DNA from 4 places in the Cupriavidus alkaliphilus genome. Region 1 is predicted to be linked to each of the others. Evidence: predicted binding sites of a transcription regulator. Region 1 holds the regulator's gene; each other region holds the start of a gene.
The links. Region 1 encodes FNR, which switches genes on or off when oxygen is low (the NO sensors DNR and NnrR bind a similar motif). Its sites were predicted from a motif close to TTGATNNNNATCAA; they were not measured.
Positions count from the first base shown of each region.

Region 2: the regulator FNR is predicted to act here: its motif matches at 2,926-2,939, upstream of FHX60_RS22905 (OmpW/AlkL family protein).
Region 3: the regulator FNR is predicted to act here: its motif matches at 4,569-4,582, upstream of ubiU (ubiquinone anaerobic biosynthesis protein UbiU).
Region 4: the regulator FNR is predicted to act here: its motif matches at 2,871-2,884, upstream of FHX60_RS11470 (fatty acid desaturase).

Region 1 is NZ_JACHWE010000001.1:1,051,772-1,059,043, reverse strand. Features, by position in the region: gene scpB (SMC-Scp complex subunit ScpB) at 1-6, opposite strand, end outside; gene FHX60_RS05015 (sulfite exporter TauE/SafE family protein) at 593-1,351, opposite strand; gene fnr (fumarate/nitrate reduction transcriptional regulator Fnr) at 1,429-2,154, shown strand; gene FHX60_RS05005 (hypothetical protein) at 2,209-2,454, opposite strand; gene FHX60_RS05000 (FixH family protein) at 2,451-2,660, opposite strand; gene ccoG (cytochrome c oxidase accessory protein CcoG) at 2,705-4,177, opposite strand; gene ccoP (cytochrome-c oxidase, cbb3-type subunit III) at 4,227-5,144, opposite strand; gene FHX60_RS04985 (cbb3-type cytochrome oxidase subunit 3) at 5,147-5,311, opposite strand; gene ccoO (cytochrome-c oxidase, cbb3-type subunit II) at 5,315-5,974, opposite strand; gene ccoN (cytochrome-c oxidase, cbb3-type subunit I) at 5,993-7,272, opposite strand, start outside.
Region 2 is NZ_JACHWE010000008.1:83,362-90,633, reverse strand. Features, by position in the region: gene FHX60_RS22920 (NADPH-dependent F420 reductase) at 1-60, shown strand, start outside; gene FHX60_RS22915 (GNAT family N-acetyltransferase) at 84-473, opposite strand; gene FHX60_RS22910 (AMP nucleosidase) at 670-2,148, shown strand; gene FHX60_RS22905 (OmpW/AlkL family protein) at 2,222-2,863, opposite strand; gene leuA (2-isopropylmalate synthase) at 3,209-4,903, opposite strand; gene FHX60_RS22895 (hypothetical protein) at 5,507-6,865, shown strand; gene FHX60_RS22890 (DUF6587 family protein) at 7,239-7,272, opposite strand, start outside.
Region 3 is NZ_JACHWE010000006.1:118,055-125,326, reverse strand. Features, by position in the region: gene FHX60_RS20730 (polyhydroxyalkanoate granule-associated phasin) at 1-103, shown strand, start outside; gene FHX60_RS20725 (histidine kinase N-terminal 7TM domain-containing protein) at 303-1,880, shown strand; gene ubiT (ubiquinone anaerobic biosynthesis accessory factor UbiT) at 1,888-2,352, opposite strand; gene FHX60_RS20715 (U32 family peptidase) at 2,349-3,281, opposite strand; gene ubiU (ubiquinone anaerobic biosynthesis protein UbiU) at 3,346-4,404, opposite strand; gene FHX60_RS20705 (NAD(P)H-dependent flavin oxidoreductase) at 4,677-5,840, shown strand; gene FHX60_RS20700 (hypothetical protein) at 5,931-7,229, opposite strand.
Region 4 is NZ_JACHWE010000003.1:3,502-10,773, reverse strand. Features, by position in the region: gene xdhC (xanthine dehydrogenase accessory protein XdhC) at 1-284, shown strand, start outside; gene FHX60_RS11480 (adenosine deaminase) at 340-1,395, shown strand; gene guaD (guanine deaminase) at 1,472-2,794, shown strand; gene FHX60_RS11470 (fatty acid desaturase) at 2,983-4,146, shown strand; yybP-ykoY riboswitch at 4,203-4,433, shown strand; gene FHX60_RS11465 (TMEM165/GDT1 family protein) at 4,461-5,036, shown strand; gene FHX60_RS11460 (urate hydroxylase PuuD) at 6,113-7,272, opposite strand, start outside.

The sequences.
Region 1 (7,272 bases):
ATTCATGTTGATGGTGTGCAGCCTGTCTTTGCACCTGCTCCCGGACGTATCCGGGGCACCGGAGATTTTGGATACAGCGGTGCCAAAGCCACCGCCATCTCATCGCGCAGCGAGCCGGATACCTGCCGTACCCAGGCCGTGCACTTCCCTTTCTTTGCATCGAGTTGCCGGGGCTTCCGGCAGGAGATCGTCCGCATGCCATCATGGACCGGCCAGCGAACCTCTTGCGTCGCTCGTCCGCACAAACGGACATCGCAATCGGCGAACTGAACGCCTCGGACGCAAGAAAATACGGGTATCGGGAGCAAGGCCGGCATCTACCACGCCGCAGCGCCAACCGGACTTTTGAACCAGATCTTTTGAACCGGATGGACCGCGGGGACTGGCGCTCATCGAAAGCCTTCCGCTTCCCGCGTCCCGAGCGCGCCTTCGGATAGGAAGACCGCCAGGCGCTGTTCGCCGCTGCTTACCGCAGCCTGTCTGACTCCGCGCGATACCGCAATGCTGGCGATTGTATGGCATTCCCGCCTCCGGCTGCAACCATCATCCTGCTTGCGCGGGGTGCCGGCGCCGCAGAATGCCGCGTGCGGCATCAAAACACCAGACAAAAGCCCTGTTCTGCCAGCGAATGTGGCAGCAGCACCGCACGCGTAATGCCAAGTCCGCCGAACGCCATCACGGCGAGGCCCGCGCCCAGGCGTACGCCCGGCCGCCGCGACCACAACCTGAGGTAGCCGGACAGCCCGGACAGCACCAGCAGGTTCGGCAGCGTGCCAAGTCCGAACACACCCATCACCAGCGCGCCCGAGCCGGCATTCCCTGCCAGCAGCGCCAGCGTCAGCGCACCGTAGACCATGCCGCACGGTACCAGCCCCCAGGCCAGGCCCACGCCATAACGCCCGGCCAGCCCGCCGCGCGCCCGCAGGAAAGCCGGCAACGCGCCAGCAAGGCCGCCGGCCCGGCTGGCCACCGCCGTGCCGGCACGCGCCGCCAGCCGCTCCAGCCAGTCCACGGTAAAGGTACTGCCACGCATCAAGCGCCATCCCGACCACAGCAGCATCAGGCTGCCTGCGCCGAACAACCAGCGTTGCACCGGCAGATAGTCCTGTTTCCAGGCCGTGGCGCCGGCGGCGCCCAGCGCGGCACCGAGCAGCATATAGGTGCTGATCCTGCCAAAGTGCATCACCAATAACTCGCCAAGCCAGGCAGTCCGGCTGCGCACCAGGCTGACCGGTGCCCCCACGCCGCGCCGCTGCTCTACGGCCAGTGCCACTCCGCCGCACATGGCGGCGCAGTGCACCCCGCCCAGCAGAGCGAGCAGGAAAACGCTGATCAATACACCAAATGTCAATTCTGTCTCCCTGCCGGATCACATCGCACGGTAAAATGCTCGTATCGTGCCCCGCTGCCATTTCTAGCAGGTTCCAATTGCTCACTTCCATCCCCATTACCGAGATGTCGCCCCGCTGCTCCACCTGTGCGATGGGACAGCTGTGCCTTCCGGTTGGCATGTCGCAGCAAGACCTTGCCAAGATCGACACGCTGGTGCAGGAACGCATCCGCGTGCACAAGGGGGAAACCCTCTACCGCATGGGTGACCCGCTCACCGCGGTATACGCTATCCGCTTCGGTACGCTGAAGACACATGTCACCACCGAAGACGGTCGCTCGCAGATTACCGGGTTCCACCTGCCTGGTGAAATCGTCGGCCTCGACGGCCTGGGCGAAATGCAGCATGCGTCCGATGCGACCGCGCTCGAAGACACCGAGGTATGCGTGGTCCGCATGAACGATCTGCAGACGCTGTCGGCCGACCTGCCTTCGCTGCAACAGCAGTTCCTGCGTCTGATGGGCAAGGAAATCACCCACGACCAGTTGATGCTGGTTACCCTCGGCTCGATGCGCGCCGAAGAACGCCTGGCCGCCTTCCTGATCAATCTGTCGGAGCGGCTGTCGGCACGCGGTTATTCGGCGTCCGAGTTCGTGATGCGCATGAGCCGCGAAGAGATCGGCAGCTACCTGGGTCTGAAGCTCGAGACCGTCAGCCGCCTGTTCTCGCGCTTTGCCGAGGCCGGGCTGATCCAGATTCGCCAGCGCCATGTCAAGCTGATCGACATCGACGGCATCAAGCAACTCTACAGCCGTTCCTGCTGAACCGCCGCGGCGTTGCCGCGCCGCCTGCGGCGCCGGCAACGCGGCGGTCCTTCCCTATTCCAGTTCGTCCGTATCCGCCAGCCGCGTCGGCATGGTGTACAGCGTCAGCCCGCTGGACAACGCACAAAACACCCACGCCAGCAGGAAGCCGACGGTATAGACCGACTCGCGCGACGATTCGATCGGATGGCCGAAGAATTTCAGGTCGCCCGGATCGACGACGGAAAAAACCGTCGCCGTCGCCAGGCCCGCCATCAGAAAGCCCGGCCACAGCACCCACATCAGCCAGCGCAACCTCATGGCTGCCTCGCTGCCGCGGACTTGGGCGCCACCGCTTCCACCTTCTCGACCACCAGGCCATGCCGCGTCGCACCCTGGACCGGCATGTCGGGGTGCGCCGACGCCAGCCAGATCGTCACGCCGCACGCCACCATGGCCACCAGCGGACCGGCCATCAGCAGCCATGGCCACGGTTCCTTCCACCACGGATTGCCTTGCTGACTCATCTTGCCCCCTTCGTCCTGGCGACTACGCCAGTAGTCGCCTAGCTTCACAAATCGCGCGGCACGATAAAACTGGTGGATTGCCGGATTTCGGCATGCCCCTGCTCCGTGCCTTCGCTCGTTACCGTTACGTTGATCTTGTGCGTGCCCTGGCTGGCGGCCTCGATCGGCACGCGGATGCGGATCGGCAGCAGCCGGTTGGAAGTTGGCGCCAGCGATTCGGCCTGCTTGTCGTATTCGACCGTCAGGCCCTTCAGTTCATCGCTGTCGGCACGCACGCGGATCTGCATCGGCGCTTCGGTGGTGTTGATCAGCTGCAGCCGATAGACGTTTTCGATCCAGCGCCCTTCCACCTCGCGGCCCAACGCACCGCGGTCGCGGATGATATCGACCTTCAGCGGCGTGCGCAGCATGATCGACGCCATGAACCCTGCCAGCAGCGCCACCCAGATCACCGAGTAGATGATGACGCGCGGACGCAGCAGGCGCTTGCGCGAGGCCACAGCGGACAGGCCCTTGCGCATCGCGTTTTCCGAGGTGTACCGGATCAGCCCGCGCGGGTAGTCCATCTTGTCCATGACCTGGTTGCAGGCGTCGATGCAGGCGCCGCAGCCGATGCACTCGTACTGCAGGCCATCGCGGATGTCGATGCCGGTCGGGCACACCTGCACGCAGATGCTGCAGTTGACGCAATCGCCAAGCCCCGCCTGGTGATGGTCGGTCTTGCGCGAGCGGCTGCCGCGCGGCTCGCCGCGGCCGACGTCATAGGTCACGACATAGGTGTCGCGGTCCACCATCACGCTCTGGAAACGCGCATAGGGGCACATGTACTTGCACACCTGCTCGCGCATGAAGCCTGCGTTGCCCCACGTGGCGAACGCATAGAACAGCATCCAGAACGCCTGCCAGGGGCCCAGCGACAACGCCAGCACCTCGCCACCCAGCTCGCGGATCGGCGCAAAGTAGCCGATGAACGTGAAGCCGGTCCACAGTGCGATCAGCACCCACAGGAAATGCTTGGTTGCCTTGATGCGGAATTTGCGCAGGCTCCACGGATCCCCGTCGAGGCGGATGCGGGCGATGCGGTCGCCTTCGACCCGCCGCTCGATCCACATGAAGATCTCGGTGTAGACCGTTTGCGGGCACGCGTAGCCGCAGAACAGCCGCCCCGCGATCGCCGTGAACAGGAACAGCGCCAGTGCAGAGATGACCAGCAGCACCGCCAGGTAGATGACGTCCTGCGGCCACAGCACCAGCCCGAAGATATAGAACTTGCGCTCGCCAAGGTCAAACAGCACGGCCTGGCGTCCATTCCATTGGAGCCAGGGCGTGCCGTAGTAGATCAGTTGGGTCAGGATCACCAGCCAGACCCGCCAGCTGGAGAACGCGCCCTTCACCGAGCGCGGATAGATTTTGCGGCGGACCTCGTAAAGGGTTTCCTCCGAGGTCTCGCCCGGCGCAGCGGCCGACCGTTGCAGGTCGGCCGCCCGGGCCACTTCTTCGGTCCCGGGCGCATTCATGGGCGAGTTCTCCCGCGAGCCTCGAGCGCTCGCTCACATGAGTCGTCGATCATTGCCCGGCTCCGCCTCCCGTATTGGACAACCCCCACACATAGGCCGTCAGCATGCGGATGCGTTCGGGCGTCAGGATTTCCTCGTGTGCCGGCATATGGTTGTTGTGGCCCTTCAGGATGGCCTCGACGATGCTGGCTTCCGAGCTGCCATAGAGCCAGACGTTGTCCGACAGGTTCGGCGCACCGAGGGCCTGGTTGCCCTTGCCGCCGGCGCCGTGGCATGCCACGCAGGTGGTCTTGAACGCGCCTTCGCCGCGCGATACACGGATCGGATCCGACGACAGCCCGGACAGCGAACGCACGTACTGCGCCACGTCGCCCGCCTGCTTGGCATCGATGGCAGCGCCAAACGGCGGCATCACGCCGTTGCGGCCCTTGGCGATGGTCTGGCTGATGGTCTCGGGCTCGCCGCCGTACAGCCAGTCGTTATCGGTCAGGTTGGGGAAGCCCCGGCTGCCACGCGCGTCCGAGCCATGGCACTGCGCGCAGTAGTTCAGGAACAGGCGCTGGCCGATCTCGCGCGCCTGCGGGTCCGCCGCTACCTGCTTGACGTCCATCTTCAGGTACTTGCCGTAGATCTCGTTCTGCATGCGCTCCTGCGCCGCGCGATGCGCGGCCAGTTCGCCCTGCGTGGAGAACTTCAGCACGCCGGCGTACGAGCCCAGGCCCGGATACAGCACGAGGTAAGCAAGGCCGAAAATGCAGGCCAGCAGGAACATCCACATCCACCAGCGCGGCAGCGGGTTATTCAGTTCACGCAGGTCGCCGTCCCAGACATGGCCGGTATCTTCCGTGCCTCCAGGGGTCTTGGTGATCTTGCGTTGGGAGAACAGCAGCCATACGCACCAGACGATACCGATGAGCGCGATGGCGGCAATGTAGTAACTCCAGAAATCGGAAATGAAATCGCTCATGGCTAGGTGTTCCGGCTCGATGTTGTCGTAGTTTCGTCAGGCAACGCGAACGGCAGCATGGCGGATTCGCGGTTGGCGGCCTGGCGGCCGGCGGACCAGGCCCACCAGCAAATGCCGAGGAAGACGACCATGGACACGACGGTCGCGATGGCAGTGATCATGGCCATGGCTTACTCCTTCGGTGCCGCTGCGGCGGCATCGACGCGCACGTTGCGGCGGTTGGTGCCGAGGCCCTGCAGATAGGCAACCAGCGCGTCTTCTTCGGTCTTGCCTTTCAGCTCTTCCGGCGCCTTTGCGATTTCGGCGTCGGTGTACGGCACGCCCAGCTTGACCAGCGCGCGCATGCGCGCCTGGATATCGTTGGTGGGCAGCTCGGCCTTCTCCAGCCACGGGTACGACGGCATCACCGATTCCGGCACCACGTCGCGCGGATTGCGCAGGTGGATGCGCTGCCAGTCATCGGAGTAGCGTCCGCCCACGCGCGCCAGGTCGGGGCCGGTACGCTTGGAGCCCCACAGGAACGGATAGTCGTAGACCGATTCGCCGGCGGTGGAGTAATGGCCGTAGCGCTCGGTTTCGGCCTGCAGCGTGCGCACCTGCTGCGAGTGGCAGCCGACGCAGCCTTCGCGGATATAGATATCGCGCCCCATCAGCCGCAGCGGCGAATACGGCGTGATGCCCGGATCCGGCTCGGTGGTGGAGTGCTGGAAGAACAGCGGCACGATCTGGACCAGACCCGCGATGCTGACCACGAGGATCGTGCAGATGATCAGCCAGCCGATGTTCTTCTCCAGCGTTTCGTGGGAAAAGAAGCGTTGTTTGTCGGACATCTTTCTATCCTGGATTGATCAGTGGGCAGAGGCGGCGATGCTGGCCGGGATCGGCGCATCCACGGCGGTCTTGCCGGCAATGGTCTTGGCGATGTTGTAGGCCATCAGCAGCATGCCGGAGAGGAAGCACATGCCACCCAGCAGGCGAATCAGATAGAACGGGTACTTGGCCTTGACCGCTTCGACGAAGGCGTAGGTCAGCGTGCCGTCGGGCTGCGTGGCGCGCCACATCAGGCCTTCCATCACCCCCGCGATCCACATCGAGGCGATATACAGCACCACGCCGATGGTCGCGATCCAGAAGTGCCATTCGATCAGGCGCACGCTGTACATCTGCTTCTCGCCGAACAGCCGCGGGATCAGGTAGTACAGCGAACCGATCGAGATCATCGCGACCCAGCCCAGCGCGCCGGAGTGCACGTGGCCGATGGTCCAGTCGGTGTAGTGCGACAGCGCGTTGACGGTCTTGATCGACATCATCGAGCCTTCGAACGTCGACATGCCGTAGAACGACAGCGCCACTACCAGGAACTTCAGGATCGGGTCGGTGCGCAGCTTGTGCCAGGCACCCGACAGGGTCATGATGCCGTTGATCATGCCGCCCCAGGAGGGTGCCAGCAGGATCAGCGAGAACACCATGCCCAGCGACTGCGCCCAGTCGGGCAGCGCGGTGTACTGCAGGTGGTGTGGGCCGGCCCACATGTAGGTGAAGTTCAGCGCCCAGAAGTGGACGATGGACAGGCGGTAGGAAAAGATCGGGCGCTCGGCCTGCTTGGGAATGAAGTAGTACATCATCCCCAGGAAGCTGGTGGTCAGGAAGAAGCCGACCGCGTTATGGCCGTACCACCACTGGATCATTGCGTCCTGCACGCCGGCATAGGCCGAGTAGGACTTCCACAGCGACACCGGCATCTCGACGTTGTTGACGATATGCAGGATGGCGATGGTCAGGATGTAGGCCCCGAAGAACCAGTTGGCGACGTAGATATGCCGGGTCTTGCGCTTGACGATGGTGCCGAAGAACACGATGGCGTAGGCCACCCAGACCGCGGTGATCAGCAGGTCGATGGGCCATTCGAGTTCGGCGTATTCCTTGGAGCTGGTGATGCCTAGCGGCAGCGTGATGGCGGCCGCGACGATGACCAGTTGCCAGCCCCAGAACGTGAATGCAGCCAGCGGGCCGCAGAACAGGCGCGCCTGGCAGGTGCGCTGCACCACGTAGTAAGAGGTGGCAAACAGCGCGCTGCCGCCGAAGGCGAAGATCACCGCATTGGTATGCAGCGGACGCAGCCGGCCGA
Region 2 (7,272 bases), on a different contig from region 1:
CCGCTGTTCCGGCAGGTGGGTACGGCCGAGGAATTCCGGCGGAAGATGGGGGAACGCTGACGCTTGGGATCAAAGCGGGCGGCTCAGGGCCGGCGCCGCTCCATCGCGACCATCGAGGGCGTAAAGCCGAGCTGGCCGAAGAAGGCCGCTTCGGACGAGCGCGCCGCGCGCAGCATCCAGCTGATATCGGGGTCGCTGCCGACGATATGCCGCACCAGGGCGCGGCCGATGCCGTGCCGGCGGTGCCCGGGCGCGACCACCACCATCGACAGGAAGCCATCGCAGACGTCGTCGCACAGCGCGCGGGCGAAGCCGATCACCTCGCCTTTTTCAACCGCCACGGCCACGCGCTGCGAATTGGCCACCAGCCGCGCGAATTTCTCGGGCCCGCCGACCCGGTGAGCCCAGCCATTGGCGATCAGTAGTTGTCTGGCTGCCTCGAGGTCGTCGGGCAACAGGTTACGGATTTCCATTGGCGGCTCTCCCAGCAAAGCATGTACGGCCCCTCGCCGCCCCTTGCCACCAGGGGCGCCGCGAGTCGAGAACGGCACGGCAAGCCGTGCTGCGCAATTGGCGGAGTGTAGCGAGCGTGCGCGGGCGCGTCAATTTGGCGCCTGGCGCACCGGAGAGTCGCTCACGGCAACGCGCCGGCGCGGTATCATCGCCTCCATGAACGCCCCCGTTTTCTCCTCCGCGCATCCGGCCGACCAGCTCGCCGAGTTCAGCGACGCGGATGCGGCGGTTGCCCGCATCCGCGAGATCTACGATGCATCGGTCGGCGCCGTGCGCGCGCGCTTCGATGCCTTCGCCGGCGGCAAGCCGCTGCCCTCGGCCGCGCACGCGTGCTATCCGTACCTGGGCATCTCGGTCAACATCGAGACCATGGTCACCGACAGCCGGCCGTCCTGGGGCACGGTGGCGTATCCCGGCGTCTATGGCACCACCGTGACGCGCCCCGACCTGCTGGCCGATTACTACCGCGACCAGATCGAGCGGCTGATGCGCTATCACCGCGTGCCGGTGGTGGTGGGTCTGAGCCGGCGCCCGATCCCGCTGCCGTTCGTGATCGAGGCCTCGACCACCGACATCAGCTACACCCAGGCGCGCGAGCTGGAAGCCTCGTTCGTGCTGCCGGAGCTGAACCGCATCGACGACGGCATTGCCAACGGCACCTATGAGCCGGTGCCGGGCGAAGCCTGGCCGCTGTCGCTGTTTCCCGCCGAGCGCGTGGACCTGGCGCTGCAGCGGCTCTACCACTACACCGGCACGGCGCCGCAGCACTTCCAGCGCTTTGTGCTGTTCACCAACTACCAGCGCTATGTCGACGAATTCGTCGCGCTGGGGCGCGCGCTGATGGGCGACGGCGACGGCGGCGGCTACACCCGCTTCGTCGAGCCCGGCGACGTGGTGCAGGACCTGGGCGCGCCCGAACCCGACGACGCCACGCGCCCACGCGTGCTGCCGCAGATGCCGGCCTACCACCTGGTGCGCGGCGACAAGCTGGGCGTGACGCTGGTCAATATCGGCGTGGGGCCGTCCAACGCCAAGACCATGACCGACCACCTCGCCGTGCTGCGGCCGCACTGCTGGCTGATGGTGGGCCACTGCGGCGGCCTGCGCCGCTCGCAGCAGCTCGGCGACTACGTGCTGGCGCACGCCTATGTGCGCGACGACCACGTGCTCGACCACGACCTGCCGCCGTGGGTGCCGGTGCCGCCCATCGCCGAGATCCAGGTGGCGCTGCAGGAAGCCGTGGCGCGCGTGACCGGGCTGTCCGGCAACGAGATGAAGACGCGCATGCGCACCGGCACGGTGGTATCGACAGACGATCGCAACTGGGAACTGAAGTCCAAGTCGCTGTACGCGCGCTTCAACCAGTCGCGCGCGATCGCCATCGACATGGAGAGCGCGGCGGTGGCCGCCAACGGCTTCCGCCTGCGCGTGCCGTATGGCACCCTGCTGTGCGTCTCGGACAAGCCGCTGCATGGCGAGCTCAAGCTGCGCGGCATGGCCAACGCGTTCTATCGCCAGCGCGTCAGCCAGCATATGACGATCGGTCTGGAAGCGATCCGCATCCTGCGCGAGAACGGCGTCGAACAGCTGCATTCGCGCAAGCTGCGCAGCTTTGACGAGCCGGCGTTCCGGTAGCGGTCTGCTGGCCCCCTGGAATGCGAAAGGCCGGCGCCCGATGGGCGCCGGCCTTTCGCATTGCGTGGCGGGATCAGAAGCGATACCCCACCCCGAAGCTGAACAGCCACGGATGCAGGCTAACCTTGGACACCTTGACGTCGCCCGCCTTCACGTCGCTCGCCAGCCAGATCTTCTTGATGTCGGCGTTCAGGAACCAGTTCCTGGTCAGCTTGTAGTCCATGCCGATCTGCAGCGCCGGGCCCACGCTCCAGCTATCGAGCTGCAGCGAGCCGTTGGCGAGGTTCTCGCCCCAGATGCGCGTGAAGTTCAGGCCTGCGCCGATATACGGGCGGAAGGTGCCGTTGGGAATGAGGTGGTACTGCATCAGCAGCGTCGGCGGCAGGTGCTTGAAGGTGCCGATCTTGTTGCCGTCGAGGTAGACGTTCTGCTTCTGCGGCACCGTCAGCACCAGTTCGGCGGCAAAGTTCGGCGTGAAGAAGTAGGTGACGTCGAGTTCGGGGATCCACTTGTTGTTGACCGTGATGCGGTCCGACCGGCCGACGCCGCCGACAGGATCCGAGCTGTGGGCCATGTCGAGGTAGGTGCCGCGCAGCCGCACCATCCAGTTGCCCTGGGCGTCGTCCGCGGCGGCCGCGGGCGTGGCGAAGGCGCCAAGCATGGCGCAGGCGGCGATGGCCGAACAGGTGGCGGTGCGAAGAGACAGTGTTTTCATGAGGTCTGCTTGGTTTGTTATCGAAGCCGCGCCCAGTGTGGCCGAGCGGGCCGGCGGGAGCCTTGACACAAAACAAGCGGAACCAAATGGTGCGCGCGGCGTCGCGATCGCGCTACAACGCTGGCACGACCGCCGCGTCCTCGGACATCGCTTCTAACCACATGCGAAATGATTCGTAGCGCGGCCCGATGCTGCCGCTTACGCTGTGCGAAAGATCCCAGCACGCGCCACGCGTGTGCGGATCCGCACCAGGCATGTCGTGGGCGTCCGCAAGGGCGTCTTTCCGGGTGTGCCCCGTGGGGGCGGGGCACACCGGTTTTCTTGCGAAACGCTACACGTCAGGCATCAGGCCACGGCGGCGCTGGCCGTGGCGTGGGCGCCGGCAGCAAAGCCCGCCTGCAGGTGCCGGTTCACGCCCGACAGCACCGCCCGCAACGAAGCCGTGACGAGGTTGGCGTCGATGCCCGCACCGAACCCGGTCGGCGAATCGCCCAAGCGGACTTCGACGTAGCAAGCTGCGCGCGCATCGGCGCCGGCGTTCATCGCATGCTCGTGGTAGTCCATCACGCGTACCGGCAGCTCCAGCGCATCGATGAAGGCGTCGATGGGGCCGTTGCCGCTGCCGCGCACGCTGCAGGGCTCGCCGTCGCGCTCCATCTGCACCGTAATCACGGTGGCGCCGGTACTGTCCGTTGCCAGCTGGTGCGAGACGTAGCGCAGCGGCGCCTCGCGCGCCAGGTACTCGCGCTGGAACAGGCCGTAAAGGTCGTCGGCGCTCGCTTCCAGCCCGGTGTCGTCGGTCATGGCCTGCACCGCGCGGCTGAACTCGATCTGCAGGCGGCGCGGCAGGTAGAGGCCATGCACCTGTTCCAGCAGGTACGCCATGCCGCCCTTGCCCGACTGGCTGTTGACGCGGATCACCGCGTCGTAGCTGCGGCCCAGGTCGGCCGGGTCGATCGGCAGGTAGGGCACTTCCCAGATCGCGTCCGGCTGCTGCTGCGCGAAGCCCTTGCGGATCGCATCCTGGTGCGAGCCCGAGAACGCGGTGAACACCAGGTCGCCCACATACGGATGGCGCGGGTGCACCGGCAGCTGGTTGCAGTGCTCCACGCACTGGCGCACCGCATCGATGTCGGAGAAGTCCAGTTGCGGCGCCACGCCCTGCGTATAGAGGTTCAGCGCCAGCGTCACCAGGTCGACGTTGCCGGTGCGCTCGCCGTTGCCGAACAGGCAGCCCTCGACGCGGTCGGCGCCCGCCATCAAAGCCAGCTCCGCCGCCGCCACCGCGGTGCCGCGGTCGTTGTGCGGGTGTACCGACAGCGCGATGTGCTCGCGCCGCGCAAGGCGGCGGTGCATCCATTCGATCTGGTCGGCGAACACGTTGGGCGTGCTGCATTCCACCGTGGTCGGCAGGTTCAGGATCATCGGGCGCCCCGGTCCGGCCTGCCACGCGGCCGACACCGCGTCGCTGACTTCCAGCGAGAAATCGAGCTCGGCCAGGCTGAAGGTCTCGGGCGAATACTCGTAGGTCCACGCGGTCTCGGGCATGGCATCGGTGAGCGCCTTGATCAGGCGCGTGCCCGCTACCGCGACTTCCTTGATCTCGTCGCGCGAGGCATTGAAGACGATGCGCCGCCAGGCCGGTGCGATCGGGTTGTACAGGTGCACGATGGCGCGTGCCGCGCCGCGCACGGATTCGACGGTGCGGCGGATCAGGTCTTCGCGCGACTGCGTCAGCACGACGATGGTGACGTCGTCGGGGATGCGCCGTTCTTCGATCAGCATGCGCACGAAGTCGAAGTCGGTCTGCGACGCGGCGGGGAACGCCACTTCGATTTCCTTCAGGCCGATCTTCACCAGCTGTTCGAAGAAGCGCAGCTTGCGCGCGAGATTCATCGGCTCGATCAGCGCCTGGTTGCCGTCGCGCAGGTCGGTGCTCATCCAGCGCGGCGCGCGCGTGATGGTGCGGCCGGGCCAGGTGCGGTCAGGAAGGTCGACGGTGGCGGCGGGGCGGTACTTGGTGGCGGGATTGAACAGCATGCGGGTTCTCCTTCCTCGCAAGGGAAGATGAAAAATGGAAAAACGGGAAAAGGGTGGCGCAAGGCTGCCGAACTGCCACGGGGCCCTAGGCCCGGCAACCGATCGGTAGGCTTAGCAGTAGCGAGGAAGCGCGCAGGGCGCGGCCCGATGCCAGGGCAGCCAGCACGCGTGCGCGGGCAGCGATGCGGGACGCATCGGCAGCCTGGCGGGGAGTGCTGGTGTAACGGTTCATCGTGGCAGGAATGGGAGGGGCCGCGGCCGCTCCGCGTGGATGCGCATGCAGCGCAGGTCCTTGGGAACGGGCAAGGTTAGTCGACAAGTCCCGGCCTGGTCAAGCACGGCGCGCGTGCCGTCGTGCGCAGCAGTCTGTCGTGGCCCGATCAGGGGATCGTGGAAACGGGCTGCGCCAAACGGTTGGGGGCCGGCTGCGGCAAGTGTTGGGAGACCCCTGTTTTTCCTCGGCCGAATGGCGATGTACTGCGCTGAATGGATGACTCGCGGCGATGTTCTGTGCGCTGCACCTCAGTCCTCTGGCTGGTATTGCGCGGGCTACTTTGTGCCTAGGCTGTTAGCGCGGGAAAAACACGACACGGGGGGAACATCATGAGACTGAGAACGTGGGCATCCTGGCTGGCGGGTTCGGCCGCGGCCTTGTTGCTGGCGGCATGCGGCGGCGGCGGTGGCAGCAGCGCGCCCGCCGCGCCGGCATCGGGCGGCACCTCCACGCAGCTGACCTATACCGCGAAGATGAGCGTGACCTCGGGCGAGGTCGGCGTCGGCCGCACGCTGACCATCAGCGCGCTGGCCGTGGACAGCAACGGCGTCGACGTATCGGGCAACACCACCTTCGACTGGACCAGCACCGACAGCGCCGTCGCCACCGTGACGCCGGGCGCCGCCACGCCGGGCAGTGCCGTGGTCCGGGGCGTGGCGCCGGGCACCACCACCGTGCAGGTGGTGGCCACGGTCCGGGGCACCGACAACACCACCGTGCAGCTGCCCGCGCAAGCGGCCACCATCACCGTGGTGCCGGCGTCGGCGCTGAGCTACACGCTGTCGATGCCCGCCACCAGCCTGTCGATGAGCGACGGCCAGGAGCTGCCGGTCAAGGTGACGCTGCTCGACAGCAACGGCAGCGATGTGTCGGCCAGCGTCTCCAACTGGGCCTGGTCCAGCAGCGGCGCCGCGGTCCAGGTCGCGGCCAGCCAGAACAGCGCCACGCTGAAGGCCAGCAACGGCTCGCCGACGACCGCGGCCATGGCCAGTGTCACGGTGTCGGTGACCGCGCCTGACGGACATGCCCTCGCCGGCGTGATCGCGGTGACGGTGCAGAAGAACGGCGCCGCGGCCTATCGCGTGGTGACCACCAAGGGCGGACGCGAGGTCAATGCGCTGCAGGTGTTCAGCAATCGTCCCGACACCTTCACCGCGCGCGTGCTGCGCCACGACGGCCAGGACGTGACCGCGGATTTCGACGGCACCTGGAGCTACACGGCGACCTCGGCGACGCTGTCGGCAACCGAAGCCGCAGGTACGCATGACGCCACGGTGCGCACCAGCCTGGCCGGCGACACCGGTCCGGTGCAGGGCAGCCTGACGGTGAGCGCGGTCAGCAGCAAGCTCGGCGAGCGTCGCAGCGCCACCCTGACGGTGACGGAGAACCCGCTGTGGGCACTGGTGGGCGATAACCAGGATCCGATCACGCTGCTGCTGCTGGCGCCGATGCCGATCGAGGTCACCGCACGCATGAAGCACCTGGGCGAGGATGCGCAGTTCACCGCGTGCAAGGACTGGGCATGGTCCAGCACCGGGCCGGTGTCGCTGAGCCCGAGCATGGTGATGCTGCCCAACCAGGTACGCGCCAGCGGCACCGGGCCCGGCGACTTCACCATCACCGCGACCTGCACCGCGGTCGCCGACAATACGCCGCTGAAGCTGGTCTTCTACGGTACGGTCAAGTAAGCGCCGGCATCCCGCAGCTGGCCAGACGCCCTCCGCACGGAGGGCGTTCTGCTTTTGAAGATACAGACGGTTTGCTCTCCTTTTCCGCGCCTGAGAGAAGCACACAAGCGGCAGGGAAACCGACGAAGCGTACCCGTTTCTGCGTGGCCGCTTTCGGCACTTCCCGGCATGCACGGCAGGCGGGCGCGCACAGCGTACCCAATTCTGCGTGCATGGGCGCAAGCCTTGAAAAGGGCCGGATTGATCAGCAAAAGGCCCACGCCGCCGTCTGCAAGGACGCACGGGCGCGCGCAAACCGCCGCTTGCCGCGACCATGCGGCAGCCGCGGGCGTACCCGTTTCTGCGTGGATGTTGAAGAGGGAAAAAGCGCGCTTCAGCGCTTGCGCACGAAGCGCACCACCTGCTCG
Region 3 (7,272 bases), on a different contig from region 1:
CCACCTGCTGACGCGCGGCATGGGGTTCGAGTGGCCGGGCCTGCAGCAGGACGTTGTCGACATCCCGTTCTGGCTGGTGCGGGAAACCCCCGGACGGGCCTGACCGGCTCCTGCCACGGTTGCGGCGCGGCTGACCCGGCGGCGGCCGCGCGGCCGCTGTTGCATCGGCGCACCCGCTGACAAGCCGGCGATGCCGCCCGGTATCATGCTGGCTGACGAGATCGCGGAGCGCACGCAACCGGCGTGCGCCTGGCCGGGCGGCGGCACCAATGCCCGGGTCTCGAAGACGCGCGCCGCCTTCAATGCCCTCATATTCGCTGGTTCTCCTGCTTACCGTCGCCGTGGTTGCCTGCATCGGCATGGCCATCGCCACCTGGCCGCGGCGCGACGATCCGACCGTGCAGGCCTTCCTGGTGCTGGCCGCCGGTGCGGCCACCTGGAGCGGCGGCCGCCTGCTCGAGATCAGCTCGACCGGCCTCGAGGGGCGCATCCTGTGGGCCAAGATCCAGTACCTTGGCATCGTCGCCGTGCCGATCGGCTGGCTGGTGGCGATGGTGCACCTGAGCCGCCCGCGCTACGTGGTGCCGTGGTCCCGGCTGTGGCTGCCGGTGCTGGCGGCGGTGGTCACGGTGGTGATGGTCTTTACCAACGAGCGCCACGGCCTGGTGTGGCCGCGCATCACGCTGATGCCGCCCGGCGTGCTGCCCGGCGCGGTGTTCGACCATGGCATCGGCTATGCCGTGGTGGCGGCGTGGTCGTACCTGCTGCTGGCGCTGAGCCTGTATTTCCTGGTCACGGCCGAGGTGCCCAACGGCACCTTGTCGCGCCGCGGGCGCGCGATCCTGGGCGCGGGCCTGGCCCTGCCGCTGGTGGCCAATGTCGCCTATCTCAACCGCTGGACCGGGCCGCTGGGCGGTGACCTGACCCCGGCGACGTTTTCGCTGATGGCGGCGCTGGTGTGGTTCTGCGGACTGCGCACGCATCTGGACGATATCGGCCACTACGCGCGGCTGCGCGTGTTCGATGCGCTCAGCGAGGGCTGCGTCATCGTCGACGGCCATGGCGCCATCGTCGAATTCAACCCCGCCGCGGCGAAGCTGTGGCCGGCGCTGCGTCGCGGCGACCCGCTGCCCGCAGGCTGGGACACAGCACTGCGGCGCTCTCCTGGCGAGCGCCCGGCCGACGGCGCGGCCGTTCCGTTCGTCCCGCCGGGCGCGCCGTTCGAGCTGACCGGCGAAGCCGTCGCGCGCCTGGACGGCAGGCAGATGGGCAGCCTGCTGTTCCTGCGCGACATCAGCCGCTTCCAGTCGCGCGAGCTGGCGCTGAGCGCGCGGCTGGGCCAGACCGAAGAGCAGCTGTGGCAGGTGCAGGCGGACCTGGACATCGACGCCCTGACCGGCATCCGTAACCGCCGCTACTTCCAGCGCGAATCGATCGCCGCCGTGACGCGCGCGTGCGAGCGCGGCCTGCCGCTCGGGCTGCTGATCCTGGACGTGGACCAGTTCAAGCAATACAACGACCTGCATGGCCACATGGCCGGCGACGATTGCCTGCGGCAGATCGCCGGCGCCCTCAGCGGCGTGCTGCACGGCGAGCAGTTCTGCGCGCGGCTGGGCGGCGAGGAGTTCGCCGCGGTGCTGCCCGGCGCGAGCCGTGACGAGACCCGCGAGATCGGGCGCCGCATGGTGTCCGCGGTGCGCGAGCTGGGCATCGCGCACCAGGGCACGCCGGTGCAGCCGGTGGTGACCATCAGCGTGGGCGCGGTCTGGGCCGTGCCCGAAGCGCCGCGGCTGGAGCCGCTGCTGCACCGCGCCGACAGCGCGATGTACCGCGCCAAGCGCGCCGGCCGCAACCGCTTCATGCTGGACGGCGACGCCTGAGCCGTGCTCAGGATGCGGCGCCGGCCCGTCCCACGGTGGCACCGTGCAGCGCCACCAGCCGTGCCGCGGCCTGGCTGACCCACGCGGGCCGTGGCGCGGCATCGAGCCAGTACTTGACCTCCAGCCCCAGCGCGGTATCGCCGCTGATGACCAGCCGGCGCTGGAAGAACAGCGTGTCGGTGTCGGCCTCGCCGCCCAGCAGGCGCAGGTAGTCCACCGCGCACGCACGCAGCGTCAGCGCAGGCTCGGCGTCGGTGCTGCCGGCGCGGAAGCGCCCGCCTTCGCAGCGGAACGGCACGGCCAGCTCCAGGTCCTGCACCGTCAGCAGGAAGTCATGCCCGTCCAGTGCCGCGGGCGGCTCCAGCCAGCCGGCGCGGCGCGCCAGCTCCAGCGCGGCGACCAGCGGCAGCGCCCGCGCGCGTGCCGGCAGGCGCCGGTGCACGCCGGTCATCAGCTTGCGCAGCGCGCTCATGCCGGGGCCTCCCAAGCGATGCCGGCCCGGCCGTGCCAGTAGCCATTGCATGGCTCGGCACCCGCCGGCGTGATGCCGCTGGCGGCGGGCGCGCGTTGTCCGGCGCGGATCGCCGCCAGCTGCTGCACCACCGCGAGCGTGCCCGACGAATGCGGGCTGACGCGCAGCATTCCCACCCCCATCCGGGCCATTTCCAGCGCCTCGGCGCACAGGTCCAGGCAGGTGGCGCTCTGCGTCTGCACCCCGTTCAGCGTGAAAAACGCTTGCCCTTCGCCGGTCGCGGCGACCAGGCCATCGGGATAGTCCATGCAGCGGAATTCGCAGCTGTCCTTGCGCAGGCGATGGTGGCGCGCGGTAAAGCAGCGCGCCGAGAATGCCAGCGGCAGGCGGCCCCAGACAAAGGCTTCCAGCTGCGTGCCGGCGGGCCGCGCCGCCGCCAGCGCGGCCAGCGTGGCGCCGTCCATCTCCACCGGCGCGACGCAGCCAACCGCGCCCAGTCCGGCGAGCCATGCCAGCGTATCGGCATGGTAGGCGTTCAAATGCGGGCCGCCGACGAAGGGCCGCCCGCCCATGCAACGCACCGCGCCGGGGTCGTTGGCCTCGACCAGGTAGTCGTCCTGCGCGCACACGCGCCGCATCCAGGCGATATCGGTATCGGACTCGACCAGCACCGGCGTGGACAGCACCACCTCCTTGCCGGCAGCGCGCAGCATCTGCGCAATCTCCAGCCATTGCGGATAGCGGATTTCATGGCGGCGCGTGCAGACGGTTTCGCCCAGGTAGACGCGGTCGACCGGCGCCTCGGCGACCGAAGCATAGAACTGCAGCACGGCCTCGCGCGGCCAGTAGTACAGCAGCGGACCGAGGGCGATGCCGAAGCCGGGCATCGCGGCGGCGCGCGGCATCGCGGCCGCGGCGGTGTAAGGCATGGAAAGCTCCATCGTGGCCGGCATGTCCCGCATGTCCGGATACAGGCAGGTGGATGTCATGGTGTCAGCGCCAGGGGCGGTCGTAGGCGCCCTGCGTGACCTGGTCGCCTTCGGCATGGCGCCCCAGCGTGCCCTGCCACTCCTGGCGCGGCACGAAGCGGGCCGGATCGGCGCAGGCGGCATCGATGGCCGCGCGCAGCACGCCGACCACATCGCCCACGTAGCGCGGGCTGCGCTGGCGCCCTTCGATCTTGATCGCGGCGATGCCCATGTCGATCAGCGCCGGCAGCAGCGACAGCGCATTCAGGCTGGTCGGCTCCTCCAGCACGTAGCCGCGCTCGCCCTCGACCTCGAAGCGGCCCTTGCACAGCGTCGGATAGCCGGCCGGCTCGCCGGGCGCATAGCTGTCGATCAGGATGCCCGACAGCCGCGCCTGCATGGTGCCGTCCTGCTCGGTCCAGCGCACCGCATGCGCGGGCGAGCACACCCCCTTGTTGTTGGGCGAATCGCCGGTGGCATACGACGACAGCAGGCAGCGCCCCTCGGCCATCACGCACAGGCTGCCGAAGCCGAACACCTCCAGCTCGACGCTGGTCTGGCGCGCCAGCTTGCCGATCTGCGCCAGCGACAGCACGCGCGGCAGCACCACGCGGCGGATATTGAAGCGTTCGCGCATCAGTTCGATGGCGTCGGCGTGCGTGGCCGAGCCCTGCACCGACAGGTGCAGTCTTAATCCGGGATGACGCGCGCAGGCATAGCCCATCAGGCCCGCGTCGGCCATGATCACGGCATCGGCGCCCAGGTCCGCGGCCGCATCGACGGCGCGGTGCCACTGCGCCACCGCGCCCATCTGGGCGAAGGTGTTGATCGCAAACAGCACCTCGGCGCCGCGCGCATGGGCTTCGGCCACGCCGGTGCGGATATCGGCCTCGGTGAAATTCAGTCCGCCGAAGTTGCGCGCGTTGGTGGCATCGCGCAGGCCCAGGTAGACCGCGTCGGCGCCGTGCTGCAAGGCCATGCGCAGCGCCGCCAGCGAGCCGGCAGGCGCGACCAGCTGCGGGCGGCGCGGCGCGCACGCGGCGGCCGACGGGGCGTCGGATCGGGCGGGGGTGGAACTGGTCATCGGTAATGGCGCCGGCAGCGGCGCGGGGGAAGGAAGACAGCGGCCGATGCTAGCCAAGCGCCAGCGCCCGGGGCTTGACCGTGCGCAAACCCACGCCAACGGCACCCCGGCCGCGCCGGGCTACGCCGGTCGGCGTAGGCCGATGGCAGGCCACCCGGCCAGGCTTGACCTGCGGCAAACGCGGGCCGGTGCCGCTATGCCACGCTTGCGCGTCATCCCTGCGCCGGCGCCGCCGTGCGGCCCGGCGTCCATCCTCTTCCGGAGACCCGTTTATGAATCACCCCTGGCTCAAGCTGGGCGGCCGTCGCCTGCTGCCGATCGTGCAGGGCGGCATGGGCATCGGCATCTCGGCCCACCGGCTGGCCGGCGCCGTCGCGCGCGAGAACGGCGTCGGCACCATCGCCAGCATCGACCTGCGCCACCACCACCCCGACCTGATGGCGCGCATCCGCGGCAGCCGCGACAAGCCCGCCATCGAAGCCGCCAACCTCGAGGCGCTGGACCGCGAAATCCGCGCCGCGCGCACCGCGTCCGAAGGCCGCGGCCTGATCGCCGTCAACGTGATGAAGGCCGTCGGCTCGCACGCGGCCCTGGTGCGGCAAGCCTGCGAAAGCGGCGCCGATGCCATTGTCATGGGCGCCGGCCTGCCGCTGGACCTGCCGGAGCTGACCGCCGGCCATCCCAAGGTGGCGCTGATCCCGATCCTGTCCGAGGCGCGCGGCATCGGCCTGGTGCTGCGCCGCTGGATGAAGAAGGGCCGGCTGCCCGACGCCATCGTGGTCGAACACCCGGCGCACGCCGGCGGCCACCTGGGTGCGGCAACCATCCAGGACCTGTCCGAGCCGCGCTTCTCGTTCTCGCGCGTGCTGAGCGAATGCCGCGAGCTGTTCGCGCAGCTGGGCCTGGCCTGGGACAGCATCCCGCTGATCCTGGCCGGCGGCGTCGACAGCCACGCCAAGGTGCGCCACTGGCTGGGCGAAGGGGCCGCCGCGGTGCAGCTGGGTACGGCCTTTGCCGTGACCGAGGAATGCGATGCGCACCCGGCCTTCAAGCAAGTGCTGGCCACCGCGCGGCCCGAAACCCTGCGTGAATTCACCAGCGTGGCCGGCCTGCCCGCGCGCGCGGTGCTGACGCCATGGCTGCAGCGCTACCTGTCGAGCGAAGCGCGCCTGCAGCGCCGCGCGCGCGTGCGCGAATGCCTGGAAGGATTCGATTGCCTGCAGGCCTGCGGGCTGCGCGACGGCATCGCGCGCATCGGCCAGTTCTGCATCGACCTGAAGCTGGCGCAGGCCGTGCGCGGCGACGTGGAACGCGGCCTGTTTTTCCGCGGCCGCGGCGCACTGCCGTTCGGCGAGGCCATCCGGCCGGTGGCGGAACTGATGCACTATCTGCTGACGGGGGAAAAGCCGGCGGGGCTGGCACCGGCGGCCGGCTGACCATCATTGCTTCGCGGTTTCAACTCCCGCTTGTGTACTCCCTCTCCCGCGGGCGGGAGAAGGGAGCAAACCCGCAGCAGGCAGACTTTGTCAGAAACCCGAGCGCGGCGGCAGTCCACCGCCCTTCCTCATCTGCCGCATGCACCGCAGCGCCGCCAGCAATTGCCATCCCAGCCACGCATTGGCCCCCGCCAGCAGCAGCCCGCCGACGCGGGCGAGCAGCGCCGGCGCCAGCGGCAGCGCCAGCAGCACCGCGTAGGCCGCCAGCAGCAGCCACGCCTGCCCGCGCTGACGGCCCGGGGCGATGATGACCTGCATCGCCGGCACGCGCGCCCTGGGCGGCAGCAGCCGGCGCAGGTGCAGCCAGACCAGGAACGGCACGATCTTGCCCAGCATCGCCGTCACCGGCAGCACGCCCACGCCGACCAGCGCCATCGTGCCGGCCCACCACGCCAGCGGCAGCGCCACCCCGGGCAGCACCACGGCCGCCGCCCCCAGCACCGCCGCGCCGAGCATGCTGGCGCATGCGACCGGCCACAACAGCCACAGCGGATCGTGGCGCCGCCGCGCGCGCAGCGTGCCGGCCAGCCCGCATGCCCCCACCACCGCGACGAACGACAGCCACACCACTAGCGCGGCGCGTGCCAGCACCGGTTCCCCTGGCCACAGCACCAGCGCGGCGCTGAACACCGCCAGCGGGCCCCAATGCCCCAACGGCAGCCAGCGCGCCAGCGCCGCCGGCGCGCGCGGCGTCTGCCAGAACATCGGCAGCACCGTGGCCGCGACCCCGCTGACCAGCGCCGCCAGCCAGCCGCCCAGGGCCCACGCCATATGCAGGCCAAGCGCCTGCGCCACCGGCACGCGCCACAGCCCGCCGAAGGTGCCCGCCAGCGCGATGCCGGCGACCATCGCCACCATCAGCGGCGCGCCGATGCCGGCCAGCGTGCGCGTGGTGGCATCCACCGCGGCCACGCGCCGGCCCGCGGCGAGCAGCACCGCGCCCGCCAGCAGCAGCACCGCGCCAAGGGCAGCGGCAACCCGCATCGCCACCGGCTCACCCCCCAGCAAACCGAAACCGAGCGCGACCGCCGCCGCCGCGCCGGTCGCGGCCATGAACGGCGCCAGCCGCCCGGCACCGGGAACGTCCACGCGCGCCACCACCGGCATCATCTGGAACAGCGCGCCGACCATCACCGGCAGCAGCATGCCCAGCGCGAGCGCATGCACCGCCGCCAGCGCCAGCGGCGCGAAGCGGTCAGGCAGACCCGCCGCCGGCCCCGCAGCCAGCAACAGCCCCGCGGCCGCGCCCAGCCATGGCGCCGGCAGCAGGCACCCGAACACCAGCGCAGGCCGCGGCGCGCGCGCGTAGTCGAGATCCGCGCCTTTCATGCGCGCCCCGCGGCGTGACGGCGGTGACGCATTCGTGCGCCGA
Region 4 (7,272 bases), on a different contig from region 1:
CGCTCGACCAGACCCTGTGCGAGGAAATCCTCAAGCGCACCGATTTCGCCTACTTCGGCCTGATCGGTTCCAAGACCAAGCGCGCGCGCTTTGAACACCGCATGGCCGAGCACGGCATCGATCCGGCCCGGTTTGCGGAAATGACATGCCCCATGGGGGTTCCCGGGATCACCGACAAGGCTCCGGCTATGATTGCGGTTGCCATCGTCGCCCAGCTGCTCCAGGTCCGCGAACAGCGCCTTGCCGCGCTGCGTGCGGGCCGCACGGAGGCGGTGCATCCCTGAACCCGTGCCGCCGGCGCTGCCGCCCGGCACAGAAAAGCCCAGAAACGAGGCCCCCATGACCATCGATGCCGCGCTCGCGGAACAGATCCGCCGCACCCCCAAGGCCGAACTGCATGTGCATATCGAAGGCACGCTTGAGCCGGAACTGATCTTCCGGCTGGCGCAGCGCAACCAGGTGGCGCTGCCCTACCCCAGCGTCGACGCGCTGCGCGCCGCTTACGCCTTCACCGACCTGCAGTCGTTCCTGGACATCTACTACGCCGGCGCCAGCGTGCTGCTGACCGAGGAAGATTTCTTCGACATGACCATGGACTACGTCAAGCGCGCCGTCGCCGACAACGTCCGCCACGCCGAGATCTTCTTCGATCCGCAGACCCATACCGCGCGCGGCGTGCCGATCGGCGTGGTGATCGACGGCATTGCCGATGCCCTGGCGCAGGCGCGCACCGAGTACGACTTCTCGAGCAGCCTGATCCTGTGCTTCCTGCGCCATCTGTCGGAGGAAGACGCGTTCGCCACGCTGGAGGCGGCGCTGCCCTATCGCGACCGCTTCGTCGGTGTCGGGCTCGATTCGTCGGAAAAAGGCAACCCGCCCGAGAAATTCGCGCGCGTGTTCGCCCGGGCGCGCGAGCTCGGCCTGCACCTGGTGGCGCACGCGGGCGAGGAAGGCCCGGCGCAGTACGTGACCGATGCGCTCGACATCCTGAAGGCGGAACGCATCGACCACGGCGTGCGCGCCATCGACGATGCCGCGCTGGTCGAGCGCCTGGCGCGCGAGCGCGTGGCGCTGACGGTGTGCCCGCTGTCGAACCTCAAGCTCAAGGTCTACCCCGACCTGCGCGACCACCCGCTCAAGCGCATGCTGGATGCGGGCGTGGCGATCACGCTGCATTCGGACGACCCGGCCTACTTCGGCGGCTATATGAATGCGAACTGGGAAGCCACCTTCGACGCGCTGCCGCTGGACGCGGCCGACGCGCACAAGCTGGCCCGCAACAGTTTTGAAGCGGCCTTCCTGCCTGCCATGCAGAAGGCCGAGTTCCTGGCGGAAGTCGACCACTTCTGGTCCGCCCCGCCCAAGTCCCCGCCCGCAACGGCTCCCGCGGCCTGAGCACGGCGCACGCCAATAACCCGGCCTGCTGCTTGCACCATGCGGTGCCGCGCGGGCCGGCCACGAGAGACAAACCATGACGACCCACCCCACCACTGACTCCCGTACCCGCTCCATCCGCGGCCGCGTGCTGCATTTCCTGCGCGACCCGCAATTCCATGAGGACGCGTATCAGTATTGGGACGACGGGGTGCTGATCGTCACCGACGGGCGCATCGCCGCCGCCGGCGACTATGCCCAGCTGGCCGAGCGCATCCCGGCCGGCGCCGAGGTCATCGACCACCGCGGCAAGCTGATCGTGCCCGGCTTTATCGACACCCACGTGCACTTCCCGCAGACCGACATGATCGCGTCGCCGTCGCCGGGCCTGCTGCACTGGCTCGACACCTACACCTTCCCCGAAGAGCGCCGCTTCGCCGATCCCGACTACGCGCGTGGCGTGGCCGGCTTCTTCACCGAGGAACTGCTGCGCAACGGCACCACCAGCGCGGTGGTCTGGAGCACGGTGCACAAGGCCTCGGCCGACGCCCTCTTCGCCGAGAGCGAGGCGCGCAACCTGCGCATGGTCACCGGCAAGGTGATGATGGACCGCAACTGCCCCGAATTCCTGCGCGACACCGCCGAAAGCGGCGCCCGGGATTCCGCCGACCTGCTGTCGCGCTGGCATAACAAGGGACGGCTGTCGTACGCGATCACGCCGCGCTTCGCGCCGACCTCGACCGAGGCGCAGCTGGCCGCCTGCGGCGAACTGGCGCGCGCCTACCCCGACGCCTTTATCCAGACCCATGTGGCGGAGAACCGCGACGAGGTCAAATGGGTGGCCGAGCTGTTCCCGGACGCGCGCAGCTACCTCGACGTCTACGACCGCTATGGCCTGCTGCGTCCCGGCGCGATGTACGGCCACGCCATCTACCTGGACCAGGACGACCGCCGCCGGCTGGCCGACAGCGGCGCCGCGGTGGCGCACTGCCCGACTTCCAACCTGTTCCTCGGCAGCGGCTTCTATGACTTCCACCAGTCCGATGCCAACCGCCTGAACGTGACGCTGGCCACCGACGTGGGCGGCGGCACCTCGTTCTCGATGTTCCGCACCATGAACGCCGCGCACAAGGTGGCGCGCATGGGCGGCTACTACCTGACCGCGCTGCGCATGTTCTACCTGGCCACCCGCGCCGCGGCGGAGGCGCTGGGCTGGACCGGCCGCGTCGGCAGTTTCAGCGAGGGCTGCGAGGCCGACTTCATCGTGCTCGACCCCAAGGCGACGCCGCTGATCGCACGCCGCAGCAACCGCTCGGAAACGCTCGAGGAAGAGCTGTTCGCCTTTGCCATGCTGGGCGACGACCGCGTGATCGACAGCGTCTATGTGATGGGCGAGCCGGCCAGCGTCCCGGCAGCCTGATCCGCCACACTTCCGCATCCGTGGCCCGCCGCACCCGCGGCGGGCGCGCCCTTACCGCTTCCGCCGTCCCACCGGCTTGACGACCGTCAAGACTGCCTTCGACAAAGCCTTCTAACCTTGCGGTTCCGCCGCGGCCACTCTGCCTTGCCGCGCACCGATATCCATCGACCGCAATCAGAAGGTTCTGCATGACCGCATATCAATCCGTTGACCCCGCCCCCGGGCACGCCCCGGCGCATGCCGGCGCGCGCGCCCATGCCCCGCACCAGGCGCCGCTTCCTGAACCGATCGCGCCGGACGCGCCGCTGCCGTCGCGCAAGATCATCCGCGGCTGGCTGATCCCGCTGGGCCAGCGCAGCACGCCGCGCGCGCTGATGCTGTTTGCCTTTGATTACCTGCTGTTCGGCGCCGTGCTGGCCGGCGTGGTGCTGGCGCCGCACTGGGCCGCCAAGCTGGCGCTGGGGGTGCTGGCGGGGCTGGTGATCGCGCGCCTGTTTATCATCGGCCACGATGCCTGCCACCAGAGCCTGACCCCGCGCCGCGGCCTGAACAAGTGGCTGGGCCGGCTGACCTTCCTGCCTTCGCTGACGCCGTACAGCCTGTGGGAAGTCGGCCATAACGTGGTCCATCACGGCTACACCAACCTGAAGGGCTTCGACTTCGTCTGGGCGCCCTATTCGCTAGAGGAATTCAACGCGCTGCCGCGCTGGCGCCGCGTGATGGAACGCATCTACCGCACCGGCTTCGGCCCGGGGCTGTATTACCTGGTCGAGATCTGGTGGTGCAAGCTGTTCTTCCCCAGCAAGCGCCAGATGGCCACGCGCCGCCCGATCTTCACCGGCGACTGCGTGCTGGTGGCGGCGTTCGGGCTGGCCTGGATCGGCGCGCTGGCGGCGCTGGCGCTGGCCACGCAGCAGTCCGTCTGGATGCTGATCGGCGCCGGCTTCGTGCTGCCCTTCCTGGTGTGGAACATCACCGTCGGCTTCGTGCTGTACGTGCACCATACCCACACCAGCGTCGCCTGGTACGACACCAAGACGATGTGGGCCAGGGCCCAGCCGTTCGTCTCGACCACCGTGCACCTGCGCTTCCGCCACGGCATCGGCGCAGCGCTGCACCACATCATGGAACACACCGCGCACCACGTCGACATGAGCGTGCCGCTGTACCGCCTCAAGCGCGCGCAGGCGCTGCTGGAACACGCGCTGCCGGGCCGCATCATCATCGAAAACTTTTCGTGGCGCTGGTATTTCGACACCGCGCGCCGCTGCAAGCTCTATGACTTCAAGGCGCTGTGCTGGACCGATTTCCGCGGCCGCCAGACCAGCGACAACGCACCGGTGCCGGCCTGAGCGCCGCCCGCCATGCGGCGACGGGTGGACGAGCCCCCGCCGCCGCGGTTATAATCGCCGCTTCCATTGGGGAGTAGCCGCCCTGCTCTCACCGCGCCGCGCAATGCGGACTTCGGCAGACAGGGGCGTACGTCAACAGACTTGACCGCTTGCGGTTATGGCGTGCGCAGCTCCGGACCCGCCTGGCCAGATCGGCCCAGGCAGCGTCCATGCCTGGCGAGACCGATGACCATCCCTTTCTGGCCGGGCCGGGAAAGGGTTGCGTCATTGGCATCTCGCGATGCATTGCGGCCCGGTTACCCCACAAGATCAATATGGAAGCCTTCCTCGTCTCCACAGGCATCGTCGCCCTAGCAGAAATGGGCGACAAGACGCAATTGCTGTCGCTGGTACTGGCCGCGCGCTATCGCAAGCCGGTGCCCATCATCCTCGGCATCCTGATCGCCACGCTGTTCAATCATGGCTTTGCCGGCGCGCTCGGCGGCTGGATCACGCACGTCGTCGGCGAAAGCCTGTTGCGCTGGATCCTCGGCCTGGGCTTTATCGCGATGGCCGCGTGGATGCTGATCCCCGACAAGCTCGACGACGCCGAGCAGGCCAAGCCCGTCAAGGGCTTCATCGGCATCCTCGGCACCACCCTCGTCGCCTTCTTCTTTGCCGAGATGGGCGACAAGACCCAGATCGCCACGGTGGCGCTGGCGGCGCGCTTCAGCGACGCCGTGCTGGCGGTGGTCATGGGCACGACCTTCGGCATGATGATCGCCAATGCACCAGCTGTCTTGCTGGGCGACAGGTTTGCCAACAAGATGCCGATCGGGCTGGTGCATAAGATTGCGGCGGGGATTTTTTTGGTGTTGGGGGTGTTGGTGTTGGTGAAGGTTGGGGGGTGATTTGGTTGGTGGGCGCGGTTGGTTGGTGACATGCTGTCGGGGCATTGAAGGGGCTGGGGTCTGTTGGTGACATGCTGTCGGGACATTGAAGGTGCTGGGCGCCGCTGGTGACATGCTGTCGGCTGTTGAACCGCCTGGTTCCGCCCTCCTGGGCGGGTCACTTTTTGGCCAAGCGCCAAAAAGTAACCAAAAAACGCGTCGCCTGAGCGGCTGGCTAAGGCGGCGTTGGTGGTTCCAACGGTGGTGGCTTGCGGTCAGGCGGTTGGTGGTTCGACCCTGCTGGCGCTACCTGGATGTGCCTGGCGTTCAAGGTCGGATGGACGAACCCGACTTTAGGTCGGTGGCAGCCTGCTAACCGCGTTATTGGTGGGACGCCTACGGCTGCGCTGCGCGCGCTCCCGATCTCAGGTCTACTGCTCTGGCACGGAGTGCGTCGCTGCGCTCGCACGCGCTGTTGCGGCGCGTACGCGCCCCTCCGGAGGGCCCCTGCGCGGAAGCGACGCGAATCGTGCGCACGCACCGAAAGCGCCAAGCGAGCGCAGCGAAGCGTTCTGTGCCAGAGCCCTTGGCCTGCGATACTGCCGGCGCGCAGCGCAGCCGTAGGCGTTCCTACGACAAGGCCAGCAGCAGGGGCCACGCCGCGCTCTGGGCTCGTTCAACCCACACTTCAACGCCCCTGCCACGGTAGTGCACCACCGCGGCAGGCAGTCCCGCTATGTGAGGAAGCAAAGCCCCGTACGAAAACTCCAACGCACACTACGATAAGACATGCCGCCCGCAGGGCAGTAAACGCGCTTTTTGGTTACTTTTTGGCGCTGGGCCAAAAAGTGACCCGCCCAGGAGGGCGGAACCACACGGTTCAACAGCCCACAGCATGTCACCAACAGCGACCACCCAAACAAAAACAAGAAACACCAATAAAAAAAACGGGACCCGTAGGCCCCGTCCAAACCCTCGCCGGTCCGGTACTGCGGGTTGCCAACTGCTCAACCCTCCGGACCGTCGATCACCGATGCTCGGATTTCCCGGGCCGGCTCTGCTAGAGCCGGCCTCAATGCATTGCAGCTCAGCACACGTTAATTCGTAGTCTTGGCACCGCCTTCGAACCACTGCCCCAGCAGCGCGCGCTCGTCGTCGGTGATCTGCGTCACGTTGCCCAGCGGCATCGCCTTCTGCTGCACCGCCTGCTGGTAGATCAGCTGAGCGTGGGCCTTGATGTCCTCGGGCGTCTCGAGCTTGATGCCCTTGGCCGCGGTCGGCATCATCTTCGGCTGCTCGGCGTGGCACTGCACGCAGCGTGCGTTCATCACTTCCTGCACCTTGGCGAAGCTGACGGTCGCGGCTGCCTCGCCATCGACCTTGGCCACGGCCGGGCGCGGCTGCGGCGCGATCATCACGGCGACAACACCCAGCGCGGCGACGCCGGCGGCAGGCCACAGCACATTGATCTTGCCCTTGTGCTTCAGGATGAAGAACTGGCGGATCAGCACGCCCGACAGCATGATCAGGATCAGCACCACCCAGTTGTACTTGTGGGCGTAGGTCATGCTGTAGTGGTTCGACAGCATCGCGAACAGCACCGGCAGCGTGAAGTAGGTGTTGTGCACGCTGCGCTGCTTGCCGCGCTTGCCGTGGATCGGGTCCACCGGCTGGCCGGCCTTCAGTGCCGCGACCACCTTGCGCTGGCCCGGGATGATCCATGCCAGCACGTTCGCGCTCATGATCGTCGCGACCATCGCGCCGGTCAGCAGGAACGCCGCGCGGCCGGAGAAAATGTGGCACGCAACGTAGGCCGCCGCGGCGATGTAGATCGCCACCAGGATGCCGACCAGGCGGTCATTCTTGTTGAACAGGCGGCAGATGCTGTCATAGACGATCCAGCCGATCAGCAGGTACGACACCGCGAAGCCGACCGCCGCGCCAGGCGACATGTCGAACACGTTCTTGTCGATCAGGAACGTGCTGGCGTTGAACAGGTACAGCACCACCAGCAGCGCAAAGCCGCTCATCCAGGTCGAATACGACTCCCAGTAGAACCAGTGCAGGTTCTCCGGCAGCGACTTGGGCGCGGTCAGGTACTTCTGCGGGTTGTAGAAGCCGCCGCCGTGCACGGCCCACAGTTCGCCGTCGACACCCTTCTCCTTCAGGTCCGGCGCGGTGGGCTTGGTCAGGCTGTTGTCCAGCCACACGAAATAGAACGAAGAGCCGATCCATGCGATCGCGGTGATGACGTGCA